DNA from 2 places in the Sinobaca sp. TMA16-18 genome. Region 2 is predicted to be linked to the other one. Evidence: riboswitches for the same ligand, from Rfam matches in the RefSeq annotation. Region 2 holds a riboswitch; the other holds the start of a gene.
The links. Region 2 has a riboswitch for thiamine pyrophosphate ahead of AC5W14_RS05620 (thiamine phosphate synthase). Riboswitches for the same ligand answer to the same signal wherever they lie in the genome.
Positions count from the first base shown of each region.

Region 1 (6,275 bases), on a different contig from region 2:
GGCTCATGATGAAGTGACCGAAGAGGTCGCAGAACGGGTGAAAGAGCGGGTACTGGAAGGAATGGGGCTGGTAGTGCTGCATTCCGCCCATTTCTCGAAAATATTCAAGAAGCTGATGGGTACTTCCTTTGACTTGAAGTGGAGGGAAGCGGATGAAAAGGAACGACTCTGGGTCGTCAATCCGACGCATCCTATCACAGAAGGTCTAGGAGAATTCATTGAGCTGGAGAAAGAAGAAATGTATGGGGAACACTTTGACATTCCTGTACCAGAGGAATTGATATTTGTCAGCTGGTTCGAAGGTGGAGAAGTATTTAGAAGTGGTGCCACTTTTCAGCGCGGGCGGGGAAAAATATTTTATTTCCGTCCGGGACATGAGACGTATCCGACGTATTACCATACAGACATTCAGCGCGTGATACGCAATGGCGTATACTGGGCAGCCGGACTGGCTACACCAAAGCCGGTTTACGGCAACGCTCAGCCGCTTGAGCCTATCGCCGGTAAAGAGCAGGGGACAACTAAAGCCACTGCCGGGCGCTGATGGCCACACTAGAGGGGGTAAGTACTAATGGACAAGCTAAAGATTGGCATCATTGGAGCAGGGGGAATCGCTCAGTCAAGGCATATTCCCACTTTTCAACAGCTGGAACACAAGGTATCAATAGAAGGCGTATACGATATTAATCAGGATCGGGCTCAGGAAGTAGCGGCGTCTTTTTCTATCGCCCGGGTATACCACAACATTGAACGAATGCTTGGAGACGTGGATGCGGTCGTTATCTGTACGCCGAATAAGTTTCATGCAGATATCGCTGTGCAGGCTCTAAACCGGGGCATTCACGTGCTCTGCGAAAAGCCGATGGCGATTACAACGGAAGAATGCGAGCGTATGATAGAAGCTGCAGAAAAAAAAGGCTCGGTTCTTGCAATTGCCTTCCACTATCGTTTTGGACCGGAAGCCCAGATTGCCAAGCAGATGATGGAAAACCACGAAATCGGGGACCCGCTCGTCTGTCGTTTTCAGGCACTGCGCCGCCGGAAAGTTCCGGGCTGGGGTGTATTTACAAACAAAGAGCTGCAAGGCGGAGGAAGCCTGATTGACTATGGCTGCCACCTGCTGGATCTGTCCCTGTGGCTGCTTGGAGACCCAAAGCCGCTGGAAGTAATGGCCAAAACGTACGACCGGTTAAGCAAAGCACCGAATCTCACGAACGAGTGGGGCCAGTTTGACCAGAATACGTTTAACGTGGAAGACCATGTAACCGGGTATATCACATTCGAAAATGACATTACGCTGCAGCTGGAATGTTCCTGGGCGGCTAATATAAAAGAAGATACGGAACAACTCAGTATTTCCGGAGTTGAGGGCGGTTTACAGCTCTTTCCGTTTGAGCTGTATCAATCCAAATATGGAACGCTGTTAAACAGCACGGCCCAGATTAATAAAATCGATAATATAGAGCCATACTATCAGGCGAATAATTTCGTGGATTCCTGTACAGGTGAAGCGGAACTTATCGTGAAACCGGAGCAGGCCATGAAAGTTACAAAAATCGTCGAGGCGCTATATGAAAGCAGTGAAACAGGAAAAAGCGTACGGTTCGAAGAAAATCCAACCAGCTTTGAAGAGTCTTATTAAAAAAACCAGGCCCTCCGGGGGTCTGGTTTTTTACAGTAGGAGCCTCTTAAAACTACAAGCCTTCATTTTCGAAACGGCGGATCTCATCTTTATGACCTAAAACAATCAGCATATCTCCCTGCTCAATTCTATCGTTGGGCCGCGGGGACACATTAACGTCCTCATTTCGTTTGATCGCAAGAATCGTCACACCATAGGAGGCCCGGACATTGGATTCAATCAGCGTTTTGCGGTGCAGTTTTTTCGTAGCATACACTTCGACAATCGTGTAATCGTTGCTTAAGTCGATAAAATCAATAACCTTTTCCGAAGTCATATTATGGGCTACACGGATTCCCATATCAAATTCCGGGTGGACCACACGGTCAGCGCCGATCTTATCGAGCACTTTCTGGTGGTATTTATTCTGGGCTTTTGCCCAGACGATTGGAACGTTCATGTCTTTTAACACAAGCGTTGTAAGCACACTTGCCTGAATATGGTCGCCGATCGCGACAACAACGTGATCGAAGTTGCCAAGGCCGAGAGATTTTAATGCTTTTTCGTCAGTGGAGTCAATGCAGGCTGTCTGGGTAGCATATGCGACATATTCATCTACTTTTTCTTCATCCTGATCGATAGCAAGAACTTCATAGCCTAAATGATACAGTTCCCGGCAGATACTCCCTCCAAATCGGCCGAGGCCTATAACAGCAAATTGTTTTTTGTTTTTTGGCATGGATAAACGCTCCTTTATGTGTCAAATTCGCCTTACAGTAAATAAATGCCCTGGGGGAGCAGTAATCCTAAAATAATAGTAAATAATACAAATCCTATCATAAACCGGACGAATAGAGGGTGTCCGGTGTTCTTAAATAACTGGACAAAGTAAATTTCAATCAATCCGATACTTAACAATCCACAGGCCAGCTTCAGCAGGCCGCCTAAATATACAGGACGAAGGCCAAGCACAAGCCCGCCGGTTAAAAGCAGCGGCAGGTATGAAAATCGAAGCACGTAGTGAAGCAGAATAGCGGTCCGGTTCATGTTGGTGCGGTGAAATATATAAACAGCGCCTGCAAGCAGAATAACTGCCGCCACGGCTATAAGATGTATCGTGAGTATAGTGTCTGCCATAAGAGCCTCTCCTAATGTAATGTAGACGTTTTCTCCATCATATCACGCGTGCAGGTTTTACAGGAGCAGAGATTTTGCTGAAATAAAACCCGCGGTATGAACCATTTCGAATATGTGCTATCTTTAAGAAGCAAAGACAATTTTATACAACAAGCACTAGGGGTGCTGCAAAGCTGAGAGGGATGACATTCATCCTAACCCTGGAACCTGATCTGGATAACACCAGCGGAGGAAAGTGCGGAATGTTCACCTGAAAAAGCAGCCGCTCGTGCTGTTTTTAATGATAGAACGACTTTTCCGCCGCTCCCTCTGCTGGAGCGGCTTTTTTGTATGCATGGAGCAGGTTCCGGGGGAGCACGGTACACAAAAAAGGGGGCGGGAAATGAATAAAGAGCAGGAACCGGCACTGGAATTTCGAGACGTTACCTATGCCTATACTACTACCGAAGCGCCGATCTTCAAGCAGGTTCAAGGGACAGTGAAAAAAGGCGAATTTGTCAGCCTGCTTGGACCGAGCGGATCGGGAAAGTCGACGTTCTTCCGGCTTGCCGCCGGGCTGAGCGACCCGGACAAGGGGTCGGTGCTTCTGCACGGCTCGGCCACAAGGCTTGGCAGGGTCGGCTACATGCCTCAGCAGGATCTGCTGCTGCCCTGGCGGACCATTTTGGAAAATGGCATGCTGCCATTGGAAATAAACGGCCTTTCCAAAAGGGAGGCCGAACAGCGCGTATCATCCCATCTGGAAGCATTCGGCCTCAGGGGCCTGGAACGCAAGTATCCTCACGAACTGTCCGGTGGGATGAGGCAGAGGGTGTCTTTTCTCCGCGCCGTAGTGGGAGGAAACGACATCTTAATGCTGGATGAACCATTTAGCGCACTTGATTCGATTACCCGCTTTATGATGCAGGAATGGCTGTTGGAAAAGTGGCAGGCTTCGAGGCAGACACTTATTTTTATTACCCACGACATAGAAGAAGCATTATTTTTATCCGACCGCATTTTATTATTTACCGAGCCGCCGATAGAAGGACGCCTTACCGAAATTGCGGTACCGCTGCCAAGACCCAGAGACGAGCGTGCCCGGGATCACCCGGAACTCTTGAAGCTGAAGCGGGAATTGATTGAACGAATGCGCAGGGAGGAGAAGTTACGATGAATGGCTGGAAAGGAGCAGGCATTTCCTATGCTGGAGCCGCTCTTCTCGCATCTGCTTTTTTTATCATCTGGGAGGCAGGAGCCCGCTGGTATGACACGCCTTATATACTGCCGGCACCGTCTGCGGTGCTGCAGAGGCTGTGGGAACTTGCGGATATATTGTTTCTTGTACACCTGCCGGCCACGCTTCTCGTTATAGTTACCGGACTTGGCATTTCCATCGTTTGTGGAGTCGGTATTGCGGTGTTGATGAGCCGGAGCCGGATGGTGGAAAAGAGTGTTTTTCCTCTGTTAATCACCTCGCAGACCATTCCAATTATTGCACTAGCCCCAATATTTGTACTGTGGTTTGGCTATTCCATGTGGAGTAAAGTCGCCGTAACGGTGTTGATCACCTTTTTCCCAATTACGGTCGGGGCGTTTGACGGTCTTCGGACAGCGAGCCGGGATATGCAGGACCTGCTTCGGACCATGGGGTCCGGGAGCTGGCAGATTTTCAGAAAGGTCCAGGTGCCGATGGCTCTGCCCTCGTTCTATTCCGGCTTAAAAGTGGCAGTCACGCTGAGCGTCATCGGTGCGGCAATTGGAGAGTGGCTGGGCGCAGATGCAGGGCTTGGATATTTCAGCCGCAGGATGATGACACAGATGGACGCAGCCGGCGTATTTGCACCAATCGTTTTGTTGTCGTTAGCAGGGATTGGCCTGTTTTTGGCAGTAAAAGCAGTAGAATATGCGACTACAAAAAAGGGAGGAAGAAGATAATGAAAAGGTGGATTAAACAGGTGGGGCTGCTTGCTGCAGGAGCATTTGTGCTGGCAGGATGCGGGAGTGAAAATGAACAGCAGGCAGAGAATGAAGAGCTGCAGGAAGTCGACATTATGCTGGATTGGTATCCTAATGCCGTACACAGCTACTTGTACACCGCGCAGGAAAACGGATACTTCGAGGAAGCAGGCCTGGACGTAAATATTATGTTCCCCACCAATCCAACGGATCCTTTGAACCTGGCGGCTGCAGGAGAAGTGGACTTTGGCATTACCTATCAGCCGGATGTTATTACAGCGCGGACTGAAGGAATCCCTGTAGTAAGCGTGGCGGCGATTGTGAGGTCTCCTCTTAATCACGTTGTGTACAAAGCAGACTCCGACATAGAACGACCAAGAGATTTAGAAGGCCGGACAGTTGGATACCCCGGGATACCGGTCAATGAACCAATTGTAGAAACGATGGTGGAAAATGATGGCGGTCAGTTTGAAGAAGTTGATCTGGTGGATATTGGTTTTGAGCTGCAGTCCTCTTTAGTAAGCGACCGGGCCGATGCGGTAAGCGGCGCATACATTAACCATGAAGTACCGGTGCTGGAACACGCCGGCACTTCCGTAGAATACTTTGATCCGGTGGATTACGGTGTGCCGCCTTTTTACGAGCTCGTTCTCGTTACAAACGAAGAAAAACTGGCGGAAGAGGAAGAAAAAATTAACGCGTTCTGGACCGCGGCGGAAAAAGGATACACATATATGAAAGACCATCCGGAAGAAAGCCTGGACAGTCTGTTTGAGAATGAAGATCAGGAAAATTTTCCGCTTGAACGGGAAGTGGAAGAAGAAAGTCTGGATGTTTTAATGGAGAAAATGGAAACGGAAGAAGAAGCCTTTGGCAGCCAGGACCGGGAATCCTGGGAGGAAACGATCAGCTGGCTTGTAGAAATGGATTACATTTCCGAGACACCGGACACAGAGGACATATTTGTAAATATAGCAGAATAAACAAACCGCTTCGGGCTCTCTTGGAGTCCGAAGCGGTTTTGGTTTATCTTCTGAAGCTGGTACCCGTTCTACATGATAAGGTAGTCCAGGTTCACATCTATCGTTTCCTCTAGTTGGTCGATACCATGCTTGTCCTTAACGGAACCGTTGTAAATAAGCTGAATGGAATCAGCGTTATCAGGAAGTTCCACTTTATAATAGGTGGAGTTCATTGTTTTCTGGCCGGGTTTTAATACTTCTTCATCTGTAGAAGATTCTCCACGTTTTTCTTCCATAGAAACCGCCTCATCGAGGTGATTGCCATCTTCATCAAGAACACGTATCTCTACGAACTGGTCATCATGATAACAGGTGATTTCCTCGCTGTTCGGGTTTTCGATGTAGGGGTGAATATAAACAATAGATTCTTCGGGATTTGTGTATTTAACGCCAACTTCTACACGTTCGGTCAACTGCTGGTACTGATGGCTGAAGGTAGGAGTAACAAAATAATATGTTGCCCATCCCAATGTAAGAACAATAACAAATGGAATGCCCCACTTCATCCATGTAAAACGATTTTTCACCATAATCCCCCTTTAATCGATACCCGTCTG
Region 1 is NZ_JCAKFM010000005.1:39,623-45,897, forward strand. It holds gene AC5W14_RS10465 (ThuA domain-containing protein) at 1-544, shown strand, start outside; gene AC5W14_RS10470 (Gfo/Idh/MocA family protein) at 572-1,642, shown strand; gene AC5W14_RS10475 (potassium channel family protein) at 1,695-2,360, opposite strand; gene AC5W14_RS10480 (DUF1516 family protein) at 2,393-2,758, opposite strand; TPP riboswitch at 2,907-3,009, shown strand; gene AC5W14_RS10485 (ABC transporter ATP-binding protein) at 3,141-3,914, shown strand; gene AC5W14_RS10490 (ABC transporter permease) at 3,911-4,675, shown strand; gene AC5W14_RS10495 (ABC transporter substrate-binding protein) at 4,675-5,679, shown strand; gene AC5W14_RS10500 (hypothetical protein) at 5,748-6,248, opposite strand.
Region 1: linked by a shared signal. The riboswitch ahead of AC5W14_RS10485 (ABC transporter ATP-binding protein) and the one ahead of AC5W14_RS05620 (thiamine phosphate synthase) in region 2 are both predicted to bind thiamine pyrophosphate.

Region 2 (6,275 bases):
CTCTAATTCTTCCGCTTTTGCTTCTGTATAGCCAAGCTCCTGGAATTTCGCGCGAAGCTCGTCTCCCTGTTTACGGAATACGTTTTTGATGTTTTCGCCGATGCCCTGTTCCTTAGCACCTGCTGTATTGGCATCTGCTTCATCTGCCAGTCGGTTTGTTCTTTCTTTATCATGAGTAATAATGTAAATATTATCCTCATTAACCCCTTGTGTTTTTAGTCTGTCGACTGCTGTTACAGCCTCATCGTCGTTTAAATACTCTTTATAAAATGGTTCCATAGTTTATCTCTCCCTTCTAGAAAAGTGTTCCCTGAAATAGAAATTTTAAAACTTTCTTTTACCCACCGACGATCTGATGATATATTTTCCGTGCTTTTACCTTATCGGATTCCCCGTGAATAATGGCACGTCCATCTGCAAACAGGACGATTCTTTTTTCTTCCCACTCCAGTACAAGCAGGTGGGGATTGGATTTCCGGACAATACTTTCATGCTGCTCTTTCAGGTGCTCTAATGACGCTTTCACTGCCTTAGCCGGCCGGACCTGCACCGCATCCCGGCCGCAGAGAGTTTCCAGGGAGGACTTGGCTTCCCATTGCAGATAAGGATAAGAGGCTTCTTGTCCGCAGGAAGCACAGTCCGGCTTTTTTAATTTATCCAGGTTCATCGTCCGGTGTTGATTTTCCCAAACATCAAAAGACAGAAGGGTACGCCGCAGATCCTTTTCATTTCCACTCAGTAATTTCAACGCTTCCACTGCCTGGTGGCTGCTGACCATCTGAACGGCCGGGGCAATGATGCCTGCCGTGTCACACGTCTCTCCATCCATCGGAATGTCTTCCATCAGACAGTGCAGGCAGGGCGTATCGCCGGGTATAATCGTGTACGTGAGACCATAGCTTCCTACACAGGCGCCGTAAATAAAAGGAATATCATGCCTACAGGCAAAGTCGTTGACCATCATGCGTGTTTCAAAATTATCAAGAGCATCGATAATAACGTCTGCAGGAAGAAACGACTCCAACAGAGCGGGATCTACTTCCCCTATTACAGCTCTCACATCCGTTTGCCTGTTAATGTCACGCAGCCGTGCTTCCGCTGCAGCGGCTTTCGGCGTTGACCTGTCTGCATCCCGTTCGGTGTAGAGCTGCTGGCGGTTTAAATTGCTGTGTTCCACATAGTCCCGGTCCACAATCGAAACCGCTCCGACCCCCGCTCTGACCAGGGTTTCTGCCATACTGCTTCCTAAAGCGCCCGCCCCAATAATAACGGCGTGCTTTTCCCCAAAGGCCTGCTGCCCTTTTTTTCCAATCGGAGCGAACAGCTCCTGGCGGGAATAACGGCCGCTTGTCACAGCTGGCTCATTCCTTCGGACGGACTGCTGGCCTGAGCATAAAACTTCTTCTCTGTTCGACCGGCTTCATGGCCAAGCCTTCCTGCCTGAACCGCCAGTTTCATTGCTTCTGCCATCTTCACCGGATAATCGGCACCGGCCACTGCTGTATTTAAGAGCACCCCATCCGCTCCAAGCTCCATTGCATAAGAGGCATCTTTTGGACTGCCGATACCCGCATCTACAATAACCGGCACAACAGCCTGTTCAATAATGTGGGCCAGGTTGTAGGGATTTACGATACCCAGTCCTGTGCCGATAGGTGAAGCTCCGGGCATTATAGCGTGAATGCCAAGTTCCTGCAGTTTCCTTGCCAGTACTACGTCATCCGACGTATACGTTAACACGGTAAAGCCTTCATTTAGAAGCTGTTCAGAAGCTTTCAGCGTCTCCACCGGGTCCGGCAGCAGGGTTTTATCACAGCCGATCACTTCTACTTTAATCATGTCACACATCCCGGCTGCATCAGCCATTCTTGCAATACGTACGGCTTCTTCAGCCGTTTTGGCTCCGGCCGTATTCGGGAGCAGTCTGTACCCGTTGAGATCCATATCTTCGAAAGGATCCGGCTGGGTGCTGTCAAATATATTCATCCGCCTTACGGCAAACGTCAGCACCTCCGTCTCTGAAGCTGCCACCGCCTGCTTTTGTACTTCTGCGGTTTTGTATTTACCTGTTCCCAAAAACAATCGTGATTCAAAAGAAAACTCTCCAATAGTTAACATCTTTCATCCTCCTCCTACAAAGTGAACAATTTCCAGCCGGTCATTTTCTTTCAACGCTGATTTTTTCTGATCCGGCTTGGTTAAAATTTCTCCATTCTTTTCTACGACAGACTTTTTGTGTCCGACGTTAAAATGAGCAAGCAGCTGCTCGACGGATTCGACTGTATCCGGAATCTGCTGTTCTTCTCCGTTAATGGTTAGCTTCACTGGAAACACCTTCCTTTGTTCGTTTTCGATAGGGAGAGAATGCCTGCTCCCATTCCGTATTGACCGTTTCTCCACAGATGGAACGGGCAAGCCAGTTTCCTGTTCCTGCCGAAAGCAGAATCCCATTCCGGTAATGCCCTGCAGCTATCCAAAGGCCTTGATTATTAATAGAACCGAGATAAGGAAGACCGTCTGCGGACTGCGGTCTGATTCCGCTCCACGCCTGTTTGAACTCTGCTTCGGCAAGACCCGGCACTAACGCAAATGCGCTTTTCAGCAGGTCATGCACAGAGCCCGCATACACCTGGGTCTCCATAGATCCCGGGTGTTCGGTTGCCCCAATAATTACTGTTCCATTTTTCTTTGGCACAAGGTACACATCCGGGGCATGAACAGTAGACACAATAAGCTGCTTTGTGGGGCGGACAGATAAAATATCTCCTTTAACAGGAATCATTGGCGGCATGAGGCCAATGTCACCATCCAGAAGGTCCGTCCATGCGCCCCCTGCCATGACTACATGCTCCGATTCTATCGTTTCCCGGCCCGTGATCACTTCATATCCTCCCGCCTTCTGCTTAATGGAAGACACCGGAGTGTGTTCCATTATTTCCGCTCCTAAATGGGCGGCGCTTCCGGCATAGGCTTTCGTAAGATACGGCGCCATAACCTGGCCGTCTTTCGGCATATACAGAGCACCCTGTATGGATTCGTCTGCCAGGTTCGGTTCTTTTGTCTGCAGCTCCTCACGGGTCAGCCAGCTGACTTGTTCGCCGGCCTTCTGCTGAAAGGCGAGCACATTATGAAGATGGGCGGTTTCTTCGTCCGAGTGTGCGGTTTTCAGCATACCGTTTTTTATATAATCCACCTGAATGCCTGAATACGATTCAAGTTTAGGGACTAATTCGTCGTACATAGACCGACTCGCTCTTGCAAAGTCGAAAAAAGAGCCCTGACTGTTAATCTCCACCTGGGCTCCGAGCATACCGGCAGCGGCGCTGGAAGCTTCACTGCCAATTGTGCTCCGTTCCAAAAGGAGCACCCGTTTCCCTTTTTCCGCTAAATGAAAGGCGGTGGAACAGCCGTTGATTCCGCCGCCGATCACTACGGTATGATAGGATGTCATGTTCTTCCCTCCTCGTTAAGCTTCGTATAGTAAGCATGCGCCCGCTGCTTTGGCTCTTCTGCTTCATACAGGCCTGACAGCACTGCAATACCGGAAGCACCGGAGCGGATGCAGTCCTTCACTCGTTCCGGGGTAACGCCGCCGATCGCGATCACCGGCAGTGCGGTCGCTTCTGCAATAGCCGCAAGCTGCTTCAGGCCGCGTGGTTCCAGTCCCAACTTACTATCGGTAGGAAACACATGACCGAAAAACAAATAGTCAGCGCCGGCCTGTTCTTTTTGGCGGGCCGTTTCCAGACTGTGAACAGACCAGCCTGCAGCAAGGCTCTGCTGTGGCTTCTGCTCCACCGATTCTTTGAGATGAAAACCGATATCCCTGAAATGCTGCCTTTTTTCTCCCGGTACATTCAGCCGGATCTGCTGGGCCGCCACCCCTTCTTCCTGCAGAAATGCAACAGCAGTCTCCAGCTCCCTGAGAGACCAGAGAGGTTCACGTATATGAAAACAATCCGTCCATTCTTTGATTTTTTTAGAAATGTGCATCCATTCTTCCAATGTCTGCCTGCCCGTTGATACAGCATGCAGTTCTTTCCGATGTGTGCCCATGAAAAAAGCCGCCTTCCCATGAGGGAAAGCGGCTGTTGGTTTCTGCGGAAAAAAGCAGGACAAGCCACTTCCCTCCGCTGGTATATCCAGATCAGGTTCAAAGAGTCCCGAAGTATTACTTCAATCTCAGCCCTTTTAAAGGGCACCCCTAGTGGTAAAACTATTAAATTAACTATAGTATTCATCGTAAGCTATCATTGTTTGAATTGTCAATTAACAAAAACTAAATACTGTATAAATAAGGAAAAACCTTTATACTGAAAGCATACGTTAATATAAAGGAGAGATGCATCATGCCATTTGTAAATATTAAAATTACAAAAGAACATAAGCCCGCGACTCCGGAGCAAAAAGAACAGCTTATCGAAGGCGCCACAAAACTGCTGCAGGATGTTCTCGGAAAAAACCCTCAGACAACTGTCGTTGTTATTGATGAAGTAGAGACCGATAACTGGGGCATCGGTGCTAAATCGGTATCGGAAATCCGTAAAAAAGACACGCTTTAATTTGATGCAGCCCATCTTTTCACTATAGTCTGGCCTGAGGGGAAGGCAAATACTGCCTTCCTCTTTTTTTATTCTACTTCTATTTCCTCTGTCGGCATGCTGTGCATATTGCGGGCGGTGACATGGGCTGTTATGAAGTACGTTCCGCTTTCTTCAAACGTGTAGTCCAGCGTATATTCTCCGTCACTGCTGTGTCCGCCTTCCAGCTGCTCTCCCGTTTCCTGTTCGCCTTCTTTCCATATTTCAAACAGCACTTCGTTTGCGTCCTCCACCGCTTCTCCCTCCTGCTCTACGTGAGCTTCAATTAAAGCCGCTTCACCGGCCTCAGCTGTTTCACTGGTATGTATGGCTACTTCAATCGGTTCACTGCTGGGCGGACTATTCCCGGCTTCCGATTCGTCGAAACCGCCGCAGGCACTTAACAAAAGAAGCCCAGCAGCTCCAGCTCCTATTCCCCATTTTTTCATACAACCTACTCCCTTCTCTTGTCGTTCTTCACGATTTATTATATCTTGAGTGCACTTTCTATGTTACCTCTACGCGCCAATTATTAACAACAATACCCACAGCGATGGAACGCTTAGAATAGTTGTCAGCAGCGTAATACTTGAAACCAGGTCAGGACTGGAATGAAACTCTACAGATATCATTGCTATCGTTGCTGCAGTAGGCATAGCCACTGCTACAATCAGTACAGTACTCAAGAGGTCATTGGTCTGCAGCAGCTGCGTTAACCCATAGGCAATCACCGGTGAAAGAACGAGTCTTACGGCTGTTCCAACACCGATCAGCTTCCATTCAAGAGATGCCAGGGAAATTTTAGCAAGCTGCATGCCAAGCACAACCATGACGACAGGAATAGAGGCCTCTCCGAGCATGCTGATGCTGTCAAAGTAGGTGGATGGAATCGTGATATGAAGCCATTGAAACAATATGCCCAACAGCAGGGCAAAAAACGCAGGCATTTTCAATACAACCCGGAACGCATCCGTTCCTGTCATGTTACTGCGGTTAGCGATGTATACCCCTACCGTACTCATAAAAAAAGATTGGATGACCATAAAAATAACGGCATAGGCAAACGCCTCTTCTCCAAAAGCAAACAGTATCAGCGGGGCGCCGTAGTTCCCTGCATTCATAAACGAAGTAGACAGGGTCATGCCGCTTTCCGTCGGAGCATCCCAGCGGAATACAAAGGACAGCAGTTTATTTAACAAAAGCATCACCATAAGAAAGATGACGGCAAATAAAACAATGAGAAACACATCATAATCAGGCTCTGTTGTGTAAAAGGTCCGGAACACGAGAGCCGGCGTTAGTATGTATAAAGCCACACCCGAGACAGATCGTACATCGAGCAGCTGTTTTTTCTGAAGTAGAAAACCGGAAAGAAAAATAAGTCCAATCGGAATAAGCGTGCTGATTAAAACGCCCATATGCTCCTCCTTTCTGAGAATAACAAGCAAAGCGGAACCTGAGCAGGTTCCGCTTTATTAGTTTATCATATTTTATTTTGATCGATTCGGCTTTCCTTTCAACATCTGTTTCAGCTGCTTTTTCTCGGAACGCGACACAAGAATATAAAGAAAGTCCTCTTCTTCGATAACCGTCTCTCCGTAAGGAGTAACCAGATCTTCATTCCGGACGATCGCACTGATCAGAACACTATCCGGAAAGTTAATTTCCTGCAGACTTTTCCCTAAAATTGGTGTA
Region 2 is NZ_JCAKFM010000002.1:381,965-388,239, reverse strand. It holds gene AC5W14_RS05645 (YflT domain-containing protein) at 1-279, opposite strand, end outside; gene AC5W14_RS05640 (ThiF family adenylyltransferase) at 338-1,354, opposite strand; gene AC5W14_RS05635 (thiazole synthase) at 1,351-2,118, opposite strand; gene thiS (sulfur carrier protein ThiS) at 2,122-2,325, opposite strand; gene thiO (glycine oxidase ThiO) at 2,309-3,451, opposite strand; gene AC5W14_RS05620 (thiamine phosphate synthase) at 3,448-4,056, opposite strand; TPP riboswitch at 4,109-4,216, opposite strand; gene AC5W14_RS05615 (2-hydroxymuconate tautomerase family protein) at 4,350-4,562, shown strand; gene AC5W14_RS05610 (FixH family protein) at 4,631-5,029, opposite strand; gene AC5W14_RS05605 (AEC family transporter) at 5,099-5,998, opposite strand; gene AC5W14_RS05600 (potassium/proton antiporter) at 6,071-6,275, opposite strand, start outside.